4 regions of the Pseudoalteromonas sp. NGC95 genome follow, and region 4 is predicted to be linked to each of the others. Evidence: predicted binding sites of a transcription regulator. Region 4 holds the regulator's gene; each other region holds the start of a gene.

Region 1 (4,555 bases), on a different contig from region 4:
GCAATCGAAAATAACGAACACTTACAACTTGCACTAATCTGCTTGAATAATAGGTTTATTTTGAAGTGTAAATTGCGTTGTAATTAGATAGAACTTTTGACGTTACTGAAGAAGGCTTAATACATTAAATTGTTTAAAAATTCATATAATGTGGTATTAATTTTTACAGGTACAAAAAAACCTGCAAATGCAGGTTTCTCGTTTAAATTTAATCCATTATATCTGAGGGCATATCGCCTCGGATTTTTTGCCAAATCTCACCTGTTTGATGACCGTATTTACGCATCATCGAAATAGCACCATCGTGCTCTTTATTTTCTGCCAAGATTGTTAAATCTTTATAAAACTGACGAGCAAGTTCACGAGTTCCGGCATCAGAGAAGTAATGACAACCAATCTTTGAATAAAAACCTCTAAAACCGTTGAGTATTAATACATAAATACGGTTATTACCCGCAACGGCTAATTCGTGATGAACTTTGTAATCGTAGTCAGCAAATGCCTGCGCAGTATCTTCTAGCTCATGACTTTGTGATAAAATTTCAATTACACGTTCAGGATTTAACTTAATTGCAGCACGTGTATAAATAGCACTAATATTAGTACGTGCAGATAAAAGCTGATCTGTCAGCTCTGGCATCTTGTCTTCATCTAAGCGCGCTAGTGTTTCAAGAATATTTAAGCCAGACGTTTCCCAAAAGTTATTTACTTTTGTTGGTTTACCATGCTGAATTGTTAACCAACCATCACGTGCTAAACGCTGTAATACTTCTCTCAAGGTCGTTCTTGTTACACCAATTAACTCTGAAAGTTCTCGCTCGGCAGGTAGAATTGAACCTGGAGGGAAATCGCCGTTCCAAATAGATTCAACTATATATTCTTCAGCAAATCCTGCTGGGCTTTTCGCTTTAAAAATTCTCATCCAGTTCCCACTCGAATTAATCAACACTCATCGTTTTACACGAATAACTGACTGATTGTACCAGACGAAGCATAACTAACAAGTAAAGTCAGGTATATTAATAAGCAAATGAGTAGAAATTAAAGATTAATAAATAATAAAATTTAGGTTTCTCTAATATCGCTACAATGTATAAATATACAGAGCAATATTCATTGTAGGTACATTGTAATTACTGGTATTTTTTATTTACACATACCTAGCTGAATCAACTTAAAACACATAAGTACATTAAAAAGGAACACCTATGCAACAGAGCGCTCTAACTGCAACTTTAAAGAACTTTTTAGGCAATGCACCAATGTGATATAAGTAAACGATATAACTAAGCTTATGTATCAATGGGAACTAAGTAGAGCGTCATGTAGCCTCTGCTGAGGCTGCATTGAGTGGTCAATAATTTCATCTTATAAAAAGCGACTTCGGTAGCTTTTTTTTCCTTTTTGTTGCCGCATACATTATCCTAGGTCATAATCTAACGTCTTATTTAAACGCGGAATTTTTATGAACTGGCTTGCGCAATTACCCACCCAACGTACCCCGTGGCTTTTATTTACAGCTATCGTTTTTTTACTTGAAGTGACCGCCCTTTTCTTTCAATACCAAATGGGATTGGCGCCTTGCATAATGTGCATATATCAACGTACAGCCGTACTGGGTCTATTAGGCGCAGGAATTGTAGGTTCGACTAAACCACAGAGCAAAGCAGTTCGTATATTAGCGTATGTAATTTGGGGTGTATCGAGTGTTTGGGGATATTTAATTGCTCGCGAGCATATTGATATGCAAACCACCACAGACCCTTTTGCATTTAGCTGTGAGTTTGAACCAAACTTCCCGTCGTTTATGCCGTTACATGAATGGATACCTAGCTTTTTTCAGGCGACCGGGGATTGTGGAAATATAGATTGGCAGTTTGTTGGTTTGAGCATGCCTGCTTGGATGGAAATTATATTTGGGATTTTCTCACTAACACTATTTATTATAGTTATTGGCCGTTTATTAATTAAAAAGTCGATTTGATATGTTTACATTTTTTTCAAGCCAATTAGATGAGCTTAAACATCTAAAAGTACGCAAGCGCCAAGACGTGATAGCACTTTCGTTAAGTATGTTATCGCCAACTGATAAAGTGTTACTGCGTATTATTAAATTAATATTACTAAGTCCACTATTTTTAATATTCACGGTATTTAAAGGTTGGATATTAATCCCGTTTTTGATACTCGGCGGACTTTGCTACCCACTTTTAACAACACCTATTGAAATCAACTTTGCTAAAAAACACTTAAGCGATGCATTAAAACAATTTCATCAGGGCGCATAGCGCCCTGATTGTTATCTACTGCTATTAAAGGGATATTTTCCCTTCTAATTTGGTTAATAGTTTTTTACCAATTCCTTTAACTTGCGATAAATCACTGACACTTTTAAATTCGCCGTTTTCTTCACGATAATCCACAATTGCCTGCGCTTTTTTCTTACCTATACCCGGTAGCTTAGCAAGCATATCTGCATCAGCATTATTTATACTAATTGTCTCAACTTGAGGCATTTGCTTAGTTACTTCCGATAGTTGTGCATATACGGTAGTTGCAGGTAGTAAGCATAATAAGCTTATTATGAATAAATTTTTTAACGTTTTCATCAAACTTGTCCCTATTCTTCTTTTCTTAATTTTGAATGTTGCTCAGGAAAACCAAAAAGTAAGGAACTGAAATGCTCATCACTTAAAGTGTACCTAAACGCATTATCACTATGATCCGAAATCCTGAAAATGCAGCTGGTACAACAAAGTGATTGCTTAACTAAAGTAAAGTTACCGTTTTTTGTCAAATTTAAGACACCTAAAATTAATACTTCGCGCTTGCAAATTTACGCCCAAACCATTACTGTACATAAAAACAGTAATCTAATGGTTTTTACAAACCACGGTGCCAAGCAATTTTGCAGGAGAAATCATGGCTGTTGTTGTTAAATATGTTGTAGAACGAAACGGAGTCGAGCGTATGACGTTTACTACCAAAAAAGAAGCTGATGCTTATGACAAGATGCTCGATATAGCAGAATCACTTGAGCTAATGCTAGAAAAGGTAGACGTACCGCTTAGTGAGCAACAAATTGAATCACTTGCTTTAGAAATAGCGAAAAGCAAAGATGACTTTATGACCATATTAAAGGGCGGCAAAGATCCAGTTGTTACCAAAGCGCCAGCAAAAAGTAAAAAGTCAGATAACGTTGCGTCAATTGAAGATAACAACGATAAAAAAGCAAGTTAACTCGTAGATTGTCCTCTCCTCGGACGGGACAAACTAAATAAAAAAGGGAGCAACTTAGTTGCTCCCTTTTTTATTATACCAATTCGCTTAATTAAGTGATCTATTTTGAGGGTGGAAAAACGTGTTGATAGCTAGGCAAAAAATTTGATATTTAGTTGTTCTAAATGATAATTTTTTAACGCCGGTAGCAACACGTTTAGCACCGCAAAATGATTAAGTATTATCGCGGATTGGTATTACTTACTACTCATTTTAAAATGAATAGTAATTGCTATTTAAAGCTCTTTTTCTACTTCATCAAATAAAGCAGTGATATTTTGCTCTGGCTCTTTTGTTACTAAGCTAACAACAACAATTGCGATACTCGCTAAAATAAAGCCAGGTACTATTTCATACATGAAGCTACTTAAACTTTCACCATTAATAGTAAACGGACCATAAATCCAAACAAGCACTGTAAACGCACCTACTAACATACCAGATAAGGCGCCAGCAAAATTCATACGTTTCCAATAAAGGCTAAACAATACAAGTGGTCCAAAAGCAGCACCAAAGCCTGCCCATGCATTACTTACTAGGTCTAAAATAGAGCTATCTCTATCGTACGCTAAATAAATTGCAAACAGGGCAACAAATGCAACGCTAATTCGACCAACAGTAACTAATTCAAAGTCGCTAGCATCTTTACGTAAAAATGTTTTATATAAATCTTCAGTCAATGAACTTGAGCTTACTAGCAATTGCGATGAGATAGTACTCATGATAGCAGCCAAAATTGCAGCTAGTAAAAAGCCAGCAATAAGTGGATGGAACAATAACTCAGAAAGAATTAGGAAAATCGTTTCAGGATCTTCAACTACAATATTATTCTCATAAGTATAAGCAGCACCAAATATACCAGTACCAACAGCACCAAGGGCAGCAACAATCATCCATGTCATACCAATACGGCGAGCTTTAGGCATATCCTTAACACTACGTACCGACATAAAACGAACGATGATATGTGGTTGACCAAAATAACCTAAACCCCATGCCATTGCAGAAATAATACCTAATGCAGAGCCTGCTCCAATCCAGTTAAGCATATCTGGATTTACACTATGTAAAGTAGATTCCAGAGGTTGTTCAAGTAAAGAGTATGCAACAGTAGGCACTAGAATCAGTGCGATGAACATAATACAACCTTGCACGAAATCAGTTAAGCTAACCGCTAAAAAACCACCAAACAAAGTGTATAAAACAACGACACCCGTTGTAATGTATAAACCCACTTCATAACTTAGACCAAATGAGCTTTCAAACAATTTTCCGC
Region 2 (4,555 bases), on a different contig from region 4:
TGCTTAGCATTGGGTAGTTTTTATCAATAGCTGCAATATCATCAATTACGTCAACTGCAATGCTTGAGCCTTTAAATAAATCAACGCAGTAATCAGCAAAACGTGGTGGAGCCATACGCTCAGGTTCGGTGCCACACAAGTCACGCGCGGCATATTGGCCTGCAGCAATTGCATTAACAGCTTTGATTGTTTGCTCGCTTGCGCCAACTAAACCAATTTGAGTAATAGGTTCAATACTTTCACCGTGATATTCACGCGCTTCTAATGGCTGCCATAAGGCTTGGCAAGCGCCTAAATAAGCAACTTCTAAAGCATGCTGATAACGGCTATCGCCATTTAAATTTGGTAAAAATAATGCAGGGTTAACACTACCCGACGCTTTTGCTTCGTTAATTGCTAATTTAGCAGCATCAAAATAACGGCGAACATCGTCGTAATCTCTATTTAACGGACCCGTTGGCGCAAGTACAACGCGTTTATTTTCAATCACTAATAAAGTAACTTGTTTACCAATACGAGAATCAACTTTTGCTTGGTCTAAAATAGCATCACGTAATGAGTTATTTGGTAATAGAGAAAAGTCATCACTAATAATAATAAGCGCATCATGAGATGTGCATTCAAGGCTTGCACTAACCGCTTGAGGGTATGCCATAAATAAAGTCCTGTTAGAAAACATAAGCCCTTATTATCGTCGATTTAAATATTGAAGACCAGCAAGGTGCGATGGGCTAATTATACAACTTGCCAATAAATGGCAACTTGGGGTTACAGGCTTTACAGCTTAATCGAGAATACTCAGTTGGAAGTTTTGTTCTGGCTCGCTTTTAATGCCAACGCCTATGCCAAGTAATCTTACAGGTTGTTGTAGCCCTCGTTGATAGGCCTTAGTAAGAAGTTGAATAAATATTTCTGTGTTTAGCTCGTGGTATACCTGATCGGCTGAGGTCACTACAAAATTTGCAAACTTCACTTTAACACTCAGCTTATTAATACGGTTTTGTAATTGCTGTTTATTAAGCCTTAAAACTAATTCGTCTAACAATTTTGGCAGCTCATCTAAGCACTCTTGCAAACTTGTTTTGTTGTATTCGTAGGTATGCTCAACACTCAGCGACTTTCTGATGCGATCTGTTGATACTTTACCAACATATTCACCTGCACATTTTTGATAAAGCGACACACCAAAATTACCCACATGTTGCTGCATCCAGTTAACGCCTTTTTCACGTACATCCTTGCCGGTATATAAGCCTTTTAAATTTAGCTTTTCGAGCGTTACTTTACCCACCCCCGGAATTTTCCCCAGCGGTAATTGCGCTAAAAAATCATCGACCTCATGAGGCAAAACGACAAATTGACCATTCGGTTTTTTTTCGTCGCTGGCTATTTTGGCAATAAATTTAATCGGTGCAATGCCTGCTGATGCAGTGAGCCCGGTGGCATTGTAAATATCGGCTCTTATTTGCTGTGCAATAAGTGTGGCACTGCCTTTACAAGCGGTGCTGTCTGTTACATCTAGGTAGGCTTCGTCTAAAGAAAGAGGTTCAACTAAATCTGTGTAGCGGCTAAATACTTCACGTATTTGATTTGAAGCTTCTTTGTATACAGCCATGCGCCCAGGGACAATAACTAAATCGGGGCATAATTGTTTAGCATGATAGTTCGACATAGCCGATCGCACGCCATATTCTCTAGCTATATAGTTAGCGGTTGAGAGCACGCCTCGTCGGCTATTGCCTCCAATAGCAAGCGGTACACATGCAAGTTTTGGATTATCTCGCATTTCTACTGCTGCATAAAAGCAATCCATGTCTATGTGAATAAACTTCTTCATCACCACAACAATAACTGGTTATTTATACAGTCATTATTATAGAATCAAATGTGATAAGCAAGCCTAGGGCCTGTTTATCTTTCGAGGTTGAATTTGCAGCAGTATGTTTGGTATTTAGGCAAAGCAGAGCCTATGTAGTGTGGTTATTCCCCATAAATAGGCGATAACGTAGCACAAATGCCAAACATACGCTGCCCGAAGGGTTCTGCCTAGGGGCAATTTACTCTTTGTTGCTCGGTTTTTACTTAGCCCACTAGGTCACAAACCTCGCGCCGCGATTAAATAGCACCTAGATTGAACAAATTTTAATCCTGAAAGGTCAACAGGCCCTAGTTAGCGATTAAAAAAAGCGCTTATTACCTTCTTGCTCTTTATAACCGCGCAACCAAAACATAACCTCGAAAAAAAAACCCGCTAACATCAAAATAATAGCGCCTGATTCGTTACCCATTGCGTAACAGGTAAAAGAGGCTATAAAAACCAAACAAGCTAAGGACCAGTTAATTATGTTCTGCATATTTCTACCTCTGTGTGTTTTTGTGTTTGTCTGTGTAATTTAACTGTAGACCTAAAATTAAATAGGTACAATCATCTTATAAAAAAACATGCCATTAATTACCTTGAGCTCGTAACCCCATGTTGATAATCTAAGTACTTTAAAATTAAGGGCCAATAAATAATGCAAACGTTTAAAGATCAGCACCCTATCCATACCGACATCACCGTAGCGTGGGCTGATATGGATGCACTACAACACGTAAATAATGTAGTGTATTTACGTTACTTTGAAATAGCCCGAATCGACTTCTTAAATAAAATAAATCTGTTCGATACAATAAGCCCTAATGGCGTGGGCCCGGTAATAAGCGAAAATAACATTCGTTATAAACGCCCAGTTACATTCCCAGATACGCTTACAGTCGGTGTTACTATTTCTGATATAAAAACAGACCGATTTGTTATGAATTACACCGTATTTAGTCACGCACAAAACGCTATAACAACAACAGGCACTTCAAAAGTGGTTATGTTTGATTTTGAAACAGGCCAAAAAGCCCTCATTGCAGAGCCTCTTTTATCGGCGTTAGTTAGCTACTCTCAAGACGAGCAATAAGGAATTCTCATGCAATACAGCCCACTTGGCAGCAGTGGTATTAACGTTTCAAGAGTATGTTTAGGCAGTATGACTTGGGGTAAACAAAATACTCAAAGCGATGCTGATGAACAAATAGCCTACGCGTTAGAGCAAGGCGTAAACTTTATTGATACAGCCGAAATGTATGCGGTACCGCCCTCTCCAGAGACCTATGGTAAAACTGAGGAAATTATTGGCGATTGGCTATCGCGTAATCAGCAAAAGCGCAGCGATGTGGTACTTGCTACAAAAATTGCAGGCAATGGATTATCGTGGGTACGTGATGGTGGCAATATTACGCGCCAAACGGTAATAGAAGCCGTAGACGATTCACTTAAGCGCCTTAAAACCGACTATATTGATTTATATCAGCTGCATTGGCCAAACCGCTCTACCCCGCACTTTGGCAGACAGTGGCCCGGCACTCTTAAATTTACCGACGTAAATACACAAGAGCAACAAGCTAGTATGCTTGATATTCTAGAGGGCCTTAATGAATGTGTTAAAGCAGGTAAAATTAAGCACTGCGGTTTATCTGACGATACGCCATGGGGTATAAGCCAGTTTTTAAGTTTGGCCAAAGAGCATAACTTACCGCGTATGGTATCTATTCAAAATGAGTTTAGCTTAGCGCACGCTAAAGACTGGCCGTATTTAATAGAACAATGTGTACACGAAGATATTGCCTACTTACCGTGGTCGCCTTTAGCAGCTGGTTTATTAACGGGTAAATACCTAAACGGTGCTCGCCCAGAAGGATCTCGTTGGACCTTCATGCAGCGCAACGGTATTTTTAGAGATACACCCAATGCAGAGCAAGCCACTAAGCAGTATGTTGATCTGGCTCATGCAAACAATATTACTCCAGCACAACTAGCACTCGCATGGTGTAACCAAGTAGATGGCGTAACCTCTTCAATTATTGGTGCAACAAACACAGCCCAATTAAAAGAAGATATTGATGCATTTAACATCACGTTAAGCGACGAAATTCTTAGTGAAATTAACACTATATTTAAAAACTATCCTATGCCTTATTAAGCATGTACCAGTTAAAAGCAGCCTTGAACAAGGCTGCTTTTAACTAAAATATTTGCCCCTACTACAACCAACACTATACTTTAATTAAGTTTTCTTAATTCAACGAACACTTATCAATGCTGAGAAACGGATACTATGCATTTTGTCTATTAATTGTATTTAACGCGCATGCTGTTGAACAAAAATTACAGCCTCTAGAAGAAATTATTTGGCTGCAAAGTTACACGCCCCCTTTTCATATAGCTAAAAGCGAAAGTGCACCACAAGGCGGTATTTGCGACAACCTAACCGAGCAACTCATTAAAACCATAACAGATGTAAAACATACCCGCTTAATTGTCCCTCAGCAGCGTATAAATAAATATTTAAGTGAAGGAAAAAACGTATGCTTCCCGTGTGTTATTTATAAAAAACATAATAACCAACTACTTAACTACTCAAATCCAACAACGGTATATCCCCCATTTTCAATTATCACGACTAAAGAGCTAAAGCCCAAATTAGAAGAAAAGCACGGCTCGCCTATTCACCTTATTAATTTA
Region 3 (4,555 bases), on a different contig from region 4:
AGCTTCATCAATGAGTAATAAATCGCACTCAGGTAATGCATTTAATAACGCGTCAGGTGCAACGTAGTGCAAGTTGGCGAGCTGTTTATGTTCAGCGTTGTATTGTAGGTCTAACTCGTTGGCTAAATGTTTAAAGCTACTATGGGTCGCTTTAAACTGAGTGCTGCAAATAATTACTTTTTTATCAGCTAATTTTGCGGCTGCTAAGCCAAGTGCTGCCGACTTGCCTCTACCTCTATCAGCATTAATGAGTAAAGGCCTGTTGGCACGACCATTAGCTATTTTTACTATTTGTTCAACGCAGTTTTGCTGTGGTACATAATCAATTTTATTATGCGTAACAGAGCTGACGAGATTACTAATACAGCCATTTTTTTCACTAAAATGAAAAGCGGGTAATTGCTTAATAATAGCCGCGAAACGTTGATTAAATAAACTGTAGTCAATACTCTGACCGTGTGATTGCACTGTACTTAATGAGGGGTCTTGCCAAGAGGCTAAATCATTTAATTCGGGCAGTAATAAAAACAGTATACCGCCTGCTTTAACGGTGCCGGTAAGTGCTGCAAGTTTATCAGGGTGTAAACCACTAAAACCATCGTAAACAGCATGAGCAAATTCTTGCCCTAACATTTGGTGAGTGCGAGTAGGCCAGTACGAATTTTTAATCGCGCACTGCTTTGATACAACAAGTGTATTGTTTTCATCTATTAATGAGTTAAGTAATTCATAACACCAAGCAGGGCTGCCCGTAATCAACACTAGCTGACGATGATACGCGCCAGCTAGTTGTTGTTCTAACTCATTTAGGTGAGCTTTATACAGCTTGTAATCGTGCATAGGCCGTTACTAACCATTTACTGCCAAGGTCGTCAAAGTTAACTTGTACGCGAGATTGCGCGCCACTGCCTTCGTAATTAAGTACGGTACCAACACCAAACTTAGCATGCAAAACTCGTTGCCCTAAGTTAAAGCCACTGTCTTCAAATGCGGCATGGCTAACTGATGCGCTAAAACGCCCGGCGGCAGGCGGGCGAGAAACCTGTGTTTTAATACGAATTTCTTCAACGCAGTCCTCAGGTATTTCGCGTAAAAAGCGTGATGGGCTATGGTATTTTTCTTGCCCGTATAAACGGCGACTCTCAGCATGGCTAATGTATAACTTATCCATTGCTCGTGTCATGCCTACATAACAAAGGCGGCGCTCTTCTTCCAAACGACCAGACTCTTCGTTACTTTGCTGAGAAGGGAACATGCCTTCTTCTACGCCCACCATAAACACTAACGGAAACTCTAAGCCTTTAGCTGAGTGAAGTGTCATCATTTGCACGGCGTCTTCGTGCTCTTCTGCTTGTCCTTCACCTGACTCAAGTGATGTATGTGCTAAAAAGCCTTGTAAAGGCGAGCTGTATTCTTCGTCTTCAGGAAGTTCGTACTGGTCACATGCGCTAATTAGCTCTTCTAAGTTTTCTACGCGAGCACGGCCTTTTTCACCTTTTTCAGCTTGGTACATTGCCATCAAGCCTGAGGTTTGAATTGTGTACTTGGCTTGCTCATGCAAAGTTAGATCGCTAATTTTATCTTCTATTTGTTCGACTAGTTCTACAAACTTACTTACTGCACCAGAGGCACGACCAGATAAGTGCTGTTGTTCTACAATTGCTTTTGCGGCATACCAAAGCGGTAACGATTCTGCTCGTGCACAATCTCGTATATGGCTCAATGTTTTATCACCAATACCGCGTGCTGGCGTATTAATTACACGCTCAAACGCGGCATCGTCTTGACGATTACCTACTAGGCGTAAATACGAAAGCGCATCTTTAATTTCTTGTCGTTCGAAGAATCGCATACCACCATAAATACGGTATTTTAAGCCTTCTTGCAGCATGGCCTCCTCGAGTACACGAGATTGCGCGTTACTACGGTATAAAATTGCGGCATCTTGTAGGGCATTACCTGCATTTAACCAGCTTCGTAGTTTGCTACTTACAAAGCGTGCTTCGTCTAACTCATTAAATGCTGCATAAATAGAGATTGGCTCGCCGTCGTTACCGTCGGTCCACAAGCTTTTACCCATACGTTCTGAGTTATTTTGAATTAATGCGTTAGACGCTTTCAAAATAGTCGCTGTTGAGCGGTAGTTTTGTTCAAGACGAATGGTTTCTGCGCTAAAGTCAGTTAAAAAACGTTTAATGTTTTCGATTTTAGCACCACGCCAACCATAAATGCTTTGGTCATCGTCGCCTACAATCATAATGCTGTTAGTATCGCCAGCAAGTAATTTTAACCAAGCATATTGAATGGTATTTGTATCTTGGAACTCGTCTACGAGCATATGTGCAAAGCGTTGCTGATAATGACGCAGTAACGTAGGGTTATTTTTTAACACTTCGTAGCTGCGTAGTAATATTTCAGCAAAATCAACTAGGCCCGCTCTATCACAGGCCTCTTGATAGGCGGCATAAACACGCAGCATCATTTGCTCATTAATATCGTATGCTTGAATATCTTTAGGGCGAAGTGCTTCATCTTTTTTGGCGCTTATGTACCAGCCAAATTGCTTAGCGGGCCATTTTTTATCATCAATATTCATCGATTTTAATAAGCGCTTGATCATTCTAAGCTGATCGTCAGAGTCTAAAATTTGAAAGGCTTCTGGTAAATTAGCTTCACGGTGATGAGCACGTAAAATACGATGCGATAAACCATGGAAAGTACCAATCCACATGCCACCTACAGGGGCCTTTAGTGTTTCTTCAACGCGGCCACGCATTTCTTTAGCGGCTTTATTAGTAAAGGTAACTGCAAAAATACTGTAAGCGGAGGCTTGCTCAACTTGCATAAGCCACGCAATACGATGAACTAACACTCGTGTTTTACCAGACCCAGCACCTGCTAATACCAGCATGTTTTGTAGTGGGGCTGCAACGGCATCGCGTTGTTTGTCATTTAAGCCATCGAGTAATTGTGAAACGTCCATCGTTACGCCTTTTTAATCAATATTGTGGCCAGTATAACAGGTGTTTTTGTTAGGCTAAATAAAATACTGTTTTTATAAACAGCTATTTATAAAATAGTGTTCAAAACGAGTAACTTGCTAATTAATTAAGCGAATAAAAAAGTGTAAACGGATAACAATAATTGCTAATTTGACCTAATTTTAGCAAAATTTACTAACTCTCTAAATCTAGACTAATTTAACTATTTGATTTGTAAGCTTTAATAAATTGGCATAAAGTGTGTAAGTAAATAATTATAAAATCAAATAAATACAGAGGTTAGTATGGCAGATCAAGGTTCTGGCGGTAACGTAATCGCAGCATTATGTAATATATTTTTTCCTGGTTTAGGGCAGTTAGTGCAAGGGCGTATTTTAGCGGCTATATTTTTTGCACTCGCTATTATAATAAGTTACGCACTAATTTATGTGCTTGTAGGTTTTGTACTTGTGCCTATTATTTACTTATGGTCGATCATTGACGCAGCGCGTTATAGATCGCGAAGTTAACGGTTTTAAAGTTGAGTAAAATAGCGCCCATGTGGCGCTATTTTATTTTATATGTCCTGTGGTTTACGGGCGTTTACGTATATAATTACGCAATTAAAGATTTACAGGCAAACCCTATGGAATATCAATTTATTCGCGACCCTATTAGTGGGCTACGTATTAAAATAAGCAGTGAACACGCTATTATTGGTCGCTGGCTAAACGAAGAAATAGGCAAAGACAAAGTAGCCATGGTGCAAGCGCTTATTGCATCGGTAAGTTCAAGCTATGAGCCGCTAACGCTAAAAGGCCAAGAAATAGATTTAATATTAACGAAAGACGAAGCATTATTTGAAGCCCATGCACTTCATCAAGACAGTGAAGACCTAATAGCGTATCAAGATGACGATTTAGCGCTTGAAGAAAATGGTTTAAGTAGTGGTTGTGGCTTTGAAGATTTCATTGATTTAATTGATTCATGGCATGAGTTTACGGCGTCACGATAAACATAATTAGCACACTAATAAAAATATACAGCAATGCACAATCAGCATTTTATCTGTATTATTACACCAACGAACATTACGCCAACCAAAACGACAGGAATTGATATGTCTGCCAATTTAAACAAGCTAGTAGTGATGCTAGAAATGCAAAACGCCATGAATACTAAAGTACATGAGCAATGGTTTACTCAAGGGTTTGAATGGTACCGCGCTATTTGGGTTGAGTGTGCTGAAATGCTAGATCATCATGGTTGGAAATGGTGGAAAAAACAAACACCAGATACTGAACAAGTTATTTTAGAGTTGGTTGATATTTTTCATTTTGGTCTATCGCTTAGAATTGACGGCGAAACTAGCTACGAAGACTTAGCAAAGCAACTTGAAACTGAGCTTAGTAATGCTCAACAAGCTGATGACTTTAAACAAACACTAGAGATATTAGCGGCGTCTGCTGTTGCTGATAAAACGTTTAATGCAGGTGCCTTTGCCGGCTGTATGGCGCAAATAGGTATGGATATTGATGATTTATATCGCGGCTACGTAGGTAAAAATACGTTAA
Region 4 (4,555 bases):
GAGGATCGACCAACTGTAAACCTGGTTGAAATAATTCAGCTCTGATCACCATGGCCATTCCACCACCAATTAAGAACATGGTCAGCGAAAAAATTAAATATAAACTACCTATATCTTTATGATTAGTTGTGTAAAGCCAGCGTTTAAAACCTTTAGCTGGGTGATGAGCATGATGAGCTTCATTGGCGTTAGGTTGTTCTACTATGCTACTCATTAGTTCGCCTCCACTTTGGCATCAAGTGCTGCCTGTATTTGACTCGGTTGAATAACATCACCCGTATCATTACCCCACGCATTACGTTTATAAGTAATAACCGCTGCTAATTGCTTTATAGATAACTGTTTGGCAAATGCTTGCATTGCCGTACCGGGTCGCCCATGGATAACTACATCAATGTGATCTTTTATATCGCCAAGTACTATAGGGCTGCCTTTAAGTGCAGGAAATACACCCGGTAACCCCATGCCAGTAGGCTGATGACATGCAGCACAATTGGCCATATATACTTGTTCGCCTAAAGTCATTAATTCTTCTTTTGGGAGGGTTTTATCAAGTAATGCGGCATCTGCTAATGCTGCTTTTTGTTTAGCCTGCTTTGCATCTGCAAGCCATGTTTTAAAATCAGCTTCAGATTTAGCGACCACCACAACGGGCATAAAGCCATGGTCTTTACCACACAACTCAGCACATTGGCCTCGGTAAGTACCTTCTTCGTTTATGTTCGTCCATGTTTCGTTTATAAAGCCGGGGTTCGCATCTTTTTTAACTGCAAAATCAGGTACCCACCAAGAGTGAATAACATCGTCAGAAGTCATTAAAAATCGTACTTTTTGATTTATTGGCAGTACAAGAGGCTTATCAACCTCAAGTAAGTAGTTAGGATTTTTATCTGCAAGATTCGCGATTTCATCTTGCGGGGTAGATAAAATAGAGTAGAACTCTACATCTTCACCCATATATTCATAATGCCATTTCCATTGCGAGCCTGTAATTTTAATAGTGAGATCAGCTTTGCTGGCATCTTCCATTGCAATTAGGGTTTTAGTGGCTGGTACTGCCATAGCAATTAAAATAACAAACGGGATTGCAGTCCAAAGTATTTCTACTTTAGTGCTTTCGTGAAATTGGGCAGGTACAGCCCCTTTAGATTTGCGGTGATGAATAAGTGCCCAAAACATAATTGCGAACACTATCACCCCAATCACACAACATATTATAAATATGGTCATGTGCAGCTGATATACATTATTGCTTATATCGGTTACGCCTTTGCGCATATTGTATTGGCTGTTAGCCAAAACTGGGTGCGAAAAAACACATAATATAAGCCACAAGGTAGAGGTCAGTTTACCCATGTGACGGCTCCTTTGATGCTATTGCGAATGCAAAGCGAAGAGGCATACGGCTTAAACGCCAATTCGTTATTTTTATTTTTTTAGTCAATCTCATTTAATATTGATTGGTTTTGCTGCGCCAACAACGGGTTTGTGTATATTGTGTGTTCTCAAAACTAAAAAGCTGTGAGTTATTATTAGCTCAGCACATTAATAATTAGCTAAAAAATGAACAACAAGCAAGTTTTAGTATAAAAAACAATCAGGTGATATTGAGTAATTAATAAAAAATCAGTAACCAACTAGGTAACAGGAAGTTCAAAAGATGAGCAAAACAAAGGGGTTTAACGCATTCGGAGGGGGAAAATATAAGTGCAAAAAAGTTTACAGCTTAAATTGTCAGTGAGCTATTTATGCCCTATTTTTAGTGCGAATTTAAAACAGAAAATGCGTACTAATTAGTACGCATTTATAAAACTGCTTGTTTAAAAGCTATTTTTAAAGTCACATCCAATCAGCGTTTCTTATAACGCCAACGGCTAAGCCTTCAATATTAAAAGACTCATTCTCAAGATCTACTTCAATAGATTCAAAATCGTCGTTTTCAGCATGAAGTAATACTTTACGACCCGCTTTCTCAAGACGTTTTACAGTTACGTCTTCGTCTAGGCGGGCAACAACAACTTGCCCGTTTTCAGCGGTTTGAGTACGATGTACAGCAAGTAAATCACCATCCATAATACCAATATCTTTCATGCTCATACCGTTAACGCGTAGTAAAAAATCTGCAGCCGGTTTAAACATTAATGGATCGATTTTGCAGTGACTTTCAACGTGCTCTTGCGCCAAAATAGGTGAACCAGCAGCAACACGCCCTATAAGCGGTAAACCTAATTGTTCTGGCTCTTCTTCTTCAATTAACTGAATACCACGGCTTGCACCTGGTTTCATTTTAATTGCGCCTTTTTTAGCAAGTGCTTTTAAATGTTCTTCAGCAGCATTGGCACTTTTAAAACCTAATGTTTGCGCTATTTCAGCACGTGTAGGAGGCATACCAGTGTCTTTAATAAAAACTTTAATTAGTTCGAGTATTTGAGCTTGGCGGTTCGTTAATGGTCGCATACAACTGGTTTTCCATACAGTACATTTAACTGTGAGTATATACAGTTAAATAAAAATCGCAAATTTAAATTAAGCCTTAAAATAGCCAAAGTAATTTCACTTGTGTACATTTTAGGGATATAACTAAAGCTAGGTTTATAAATGATTAAAAAAGCAAAGGAGTCATTATGAGTATTTGGTACCAGCCCATCACTTTAGAGCTGTGCAAGCAGTTAGAACAAGGCATTGATGGCCAAGGAACATTAATGAAAACCATGGGAATAGAAGTCACTGAAATTGGTGATGATTACTTAGTAGCCACTATGCCGGCAATTCCTGAGCATCATAACCCAATGGGAATGGTTCACGGCGGTGCTAACGTTGTACTTGCCGAAACAGTTGCCAGCTATGCAGCTAACTTTGTTGTCGATTTTACAAAATTTTACTGCGTGGGGCAGGAAATTAGCGCAAGTCATTTAAAAGCATCTCGCAACGGCACTTTAACAGCAACGGCAAGAGCGTTTCATATTGGCAAACGTAGTTCAGTGTGGGAAATAAAAATTACAAATAGCCGCAATGAGCTGTGCTGCGTATCAAAAATGACCGCAGCAGTCGTAGAGCGAAGGTAGTTACTTTTCGATTGGGTAAATTGTAATTTCCATACCCGCACCAATCGCAGATATACGTAGTAATGTATCTGCATCTAAGGCTTGATTAAAGCACTTAGGGGAAGTGCCTGATTCAAAACCAATATCAAACGTTCTACGTGAACAGCTTAACCATTGCTTTAGCGCGTTACGCGAACACGATTCAATAAGCTCACATATATGGTTTATTGCTTTGTCAGGCGTGTTTACTACACCTGTTGCTTCAATACGCGCTAATTGACGGTATTCGTCTTTGTCATAATGTAAAATCGTCGCGACTTTTTTCAAGTCTGCCACTAGCAAACTAATATCTTGCTTTGATTCAAGCTCAAGATCTACATTTAAAAATTGAATTTCCGACATCGTTTCGTATTTATCCTCTAATAATTTCATTGCAAACTTTAACGCAGTTTTACCGTTATACCAAATCAACTATGCTCTATTAACCACTTTATATGGATATTTCGCAGCTTTTAAGTATTTTTTAGCGTTTAAAGCTAGCTGGATATCAAACACTCAGCTCAATTAAACAAATAAGTCATGTTAGCAATTTAAGTGTAATCTTTTTTATTTTTAAATGATTACAGTAAGCTATAGTTTAAACTGCGACAAAATGTCGCAGTAACTAATCCCATTAATGTAATAAACTAGCCTCTAAAAATAATAAGACTAAAACATGAATAAAAAAATATTTAAGTATGCTCGCAAGTTACATAAATGGCTCGGTTATTTGCTCACATTACAAATTTTAGCTTGGCTATTAGGCGGTTTAGTCATGAGCGCTATTCCTCTTGATAAAGTTCATGGGGAGCATCTTGCAACACGTACTCTTAATAACCCATTTACGCAGGCTGATTATGTTGCCTCCCTTAACGATATTGCATCTCAGGTGGTTAATCCAACACAAATAATTTTTGAGAACTTTTTAACCACACCTATAATTACAGTAATAAATAAAGATGAACAGCAAAGCTTTAACGGTATAACAGGCCGGCCTTTTGAGCCGCCAACTAAAATACAAATTACCGCAAATGCTAAAGCACACTTACTTATTGATGCTCAAGTGACAAGCGCTGTACTGCTAAAGCAAGGTATGCGAGAAGTTGGATATAAAACCAATGTTTGGCAGGTACAATTTGACGACACATTTAACACAACACTGTACTTGTCAGAAAATAACGGCAGAGTTGTCACCGTTCGCAGCACACTATGGCGAATTTTCGACTTTTTTTGGATGTTACATATTATGGATTACGATGAGCGAGAGGATTTTAATAATCCGCTGCTTATTAGTTTTGCAGCAACCAGCGTACTTTTTTGCCTAAGTGGAATATTACTACTTATGCAAAACATACGACTAAAACGATTTATCCGAATTAAAAGTAAGAATAAATCAAAGTAGTCATATTGGTTTTTAAGAACTAGCGCACTCTCACCAAAGAGTAAATAAGCCCTAGGAAGTACCCAAGGGC

Evidence for each region. Region 4 encodes LexA, which represses DNA repair genes until DNA is damaged. Its sites were predicted from a motif close to TACTGTATNNNNATACAGTA; they were not measured.
Region 1: the regulator LexA is predicted to act here: its motif matches at 2,852-2,871, upstream of I6E70_RS06695 (YebG family protein).
Region 2: the regulator LexA is predicted to act here: its motif matches at 1,850-1,869, upstream of dinB (DNA polymerase IV).
Region 3: the regulator LexA is predicted to act here: its motif matches at 3,048-3,067, upstream of uvrD (DNA helicase II).

Annotation. Positions count from the first base shown of each region.
Region 1 is NZ_JADYWR010000005.1:167,531-172,085, forward strand. Features, by position in the region: gene fadR (fatty acid metabolism transcriptional regulator FadR) at 209-922, opposite strand; gene dsbB (disulfide bond formation protein DsbB) at 1,466-1,984, shown strand; gene I6E70_RS06685 (DUF6170 family protein) at 1,986-2,288, shown strand; gene I6E70_RS06690 (ComEA family DNA-binding protein) at 2,313-2,609, opposite strand; gene I6E70_RS06695 (YebG family protein) at 2,923-3,240, shown strand; gene putP (sodium/proline symporter PutP) at 3,516-4,555, opposite strand, start outside.
Region 2 is NZ_JADYWR010000001.1:64,307-68,861, forward strand. Features, by position in the region: gene I6E70_RS00295 (M17 family metallopeptidase) at 1-655, opposite strand, end outside; gene dinB (DNA polymerase IV) at 785-1,837, opposite strand; gene I6E70_RS00305 (acyl-CoA thioesterase) at 2,517-2,951, shown strand; gene I6E70_RS00310 (aldo/keto reductase) at 2,961-4,013, shown strand; gene I6E70_RS00315 (ABC transporter substrate-binding protein) at 4,130-4,555, shown strand, end outside.
Region 3 is NZ_JADYWR010000002.1:323,113-327,667, reverse strand. Features, by position in the region: gene I6E70_RS03885 (GNAT family N-acetyltransferase) at 1-840, opposite strand, end outside; gene uvrD (DNA helicase II) at 818-2,983, opposite strand; gene I6E70_RS03875 (hypothetical protein) at 3,287-3,511, shown strand; gene I6E70_RS03870 (YacL family protein) at 3,628-3,996, shown strand; gene I6E70_RS03865 (dUTP diphosphatase) at 4,102-4,555, shown strand, end outside.
Region 4 is NZ_JADYWR010000016.1:68,994-73,548, forward strand. Features, by position in the region: gene ctaD (cytochrome c oxidase subunit I) at 1-214, opposite strand, end outside; gene coxB (cytochrome c oxidase subunit II) at 214-1,356, opposite strand; gene lexA (transcriptional repressor LexA) at 1,840-2,457, opposite strand; gene I6E70_RS14885 (PaaI family thioesterase) at 2,625-3,065, shown strand; gene I6E70_RS14890 (hypothetical protein) at 3,066-3,446, opposite strand; gene I6E70_RS14895 (membrane protein) at 3,760-4,485, shown strand.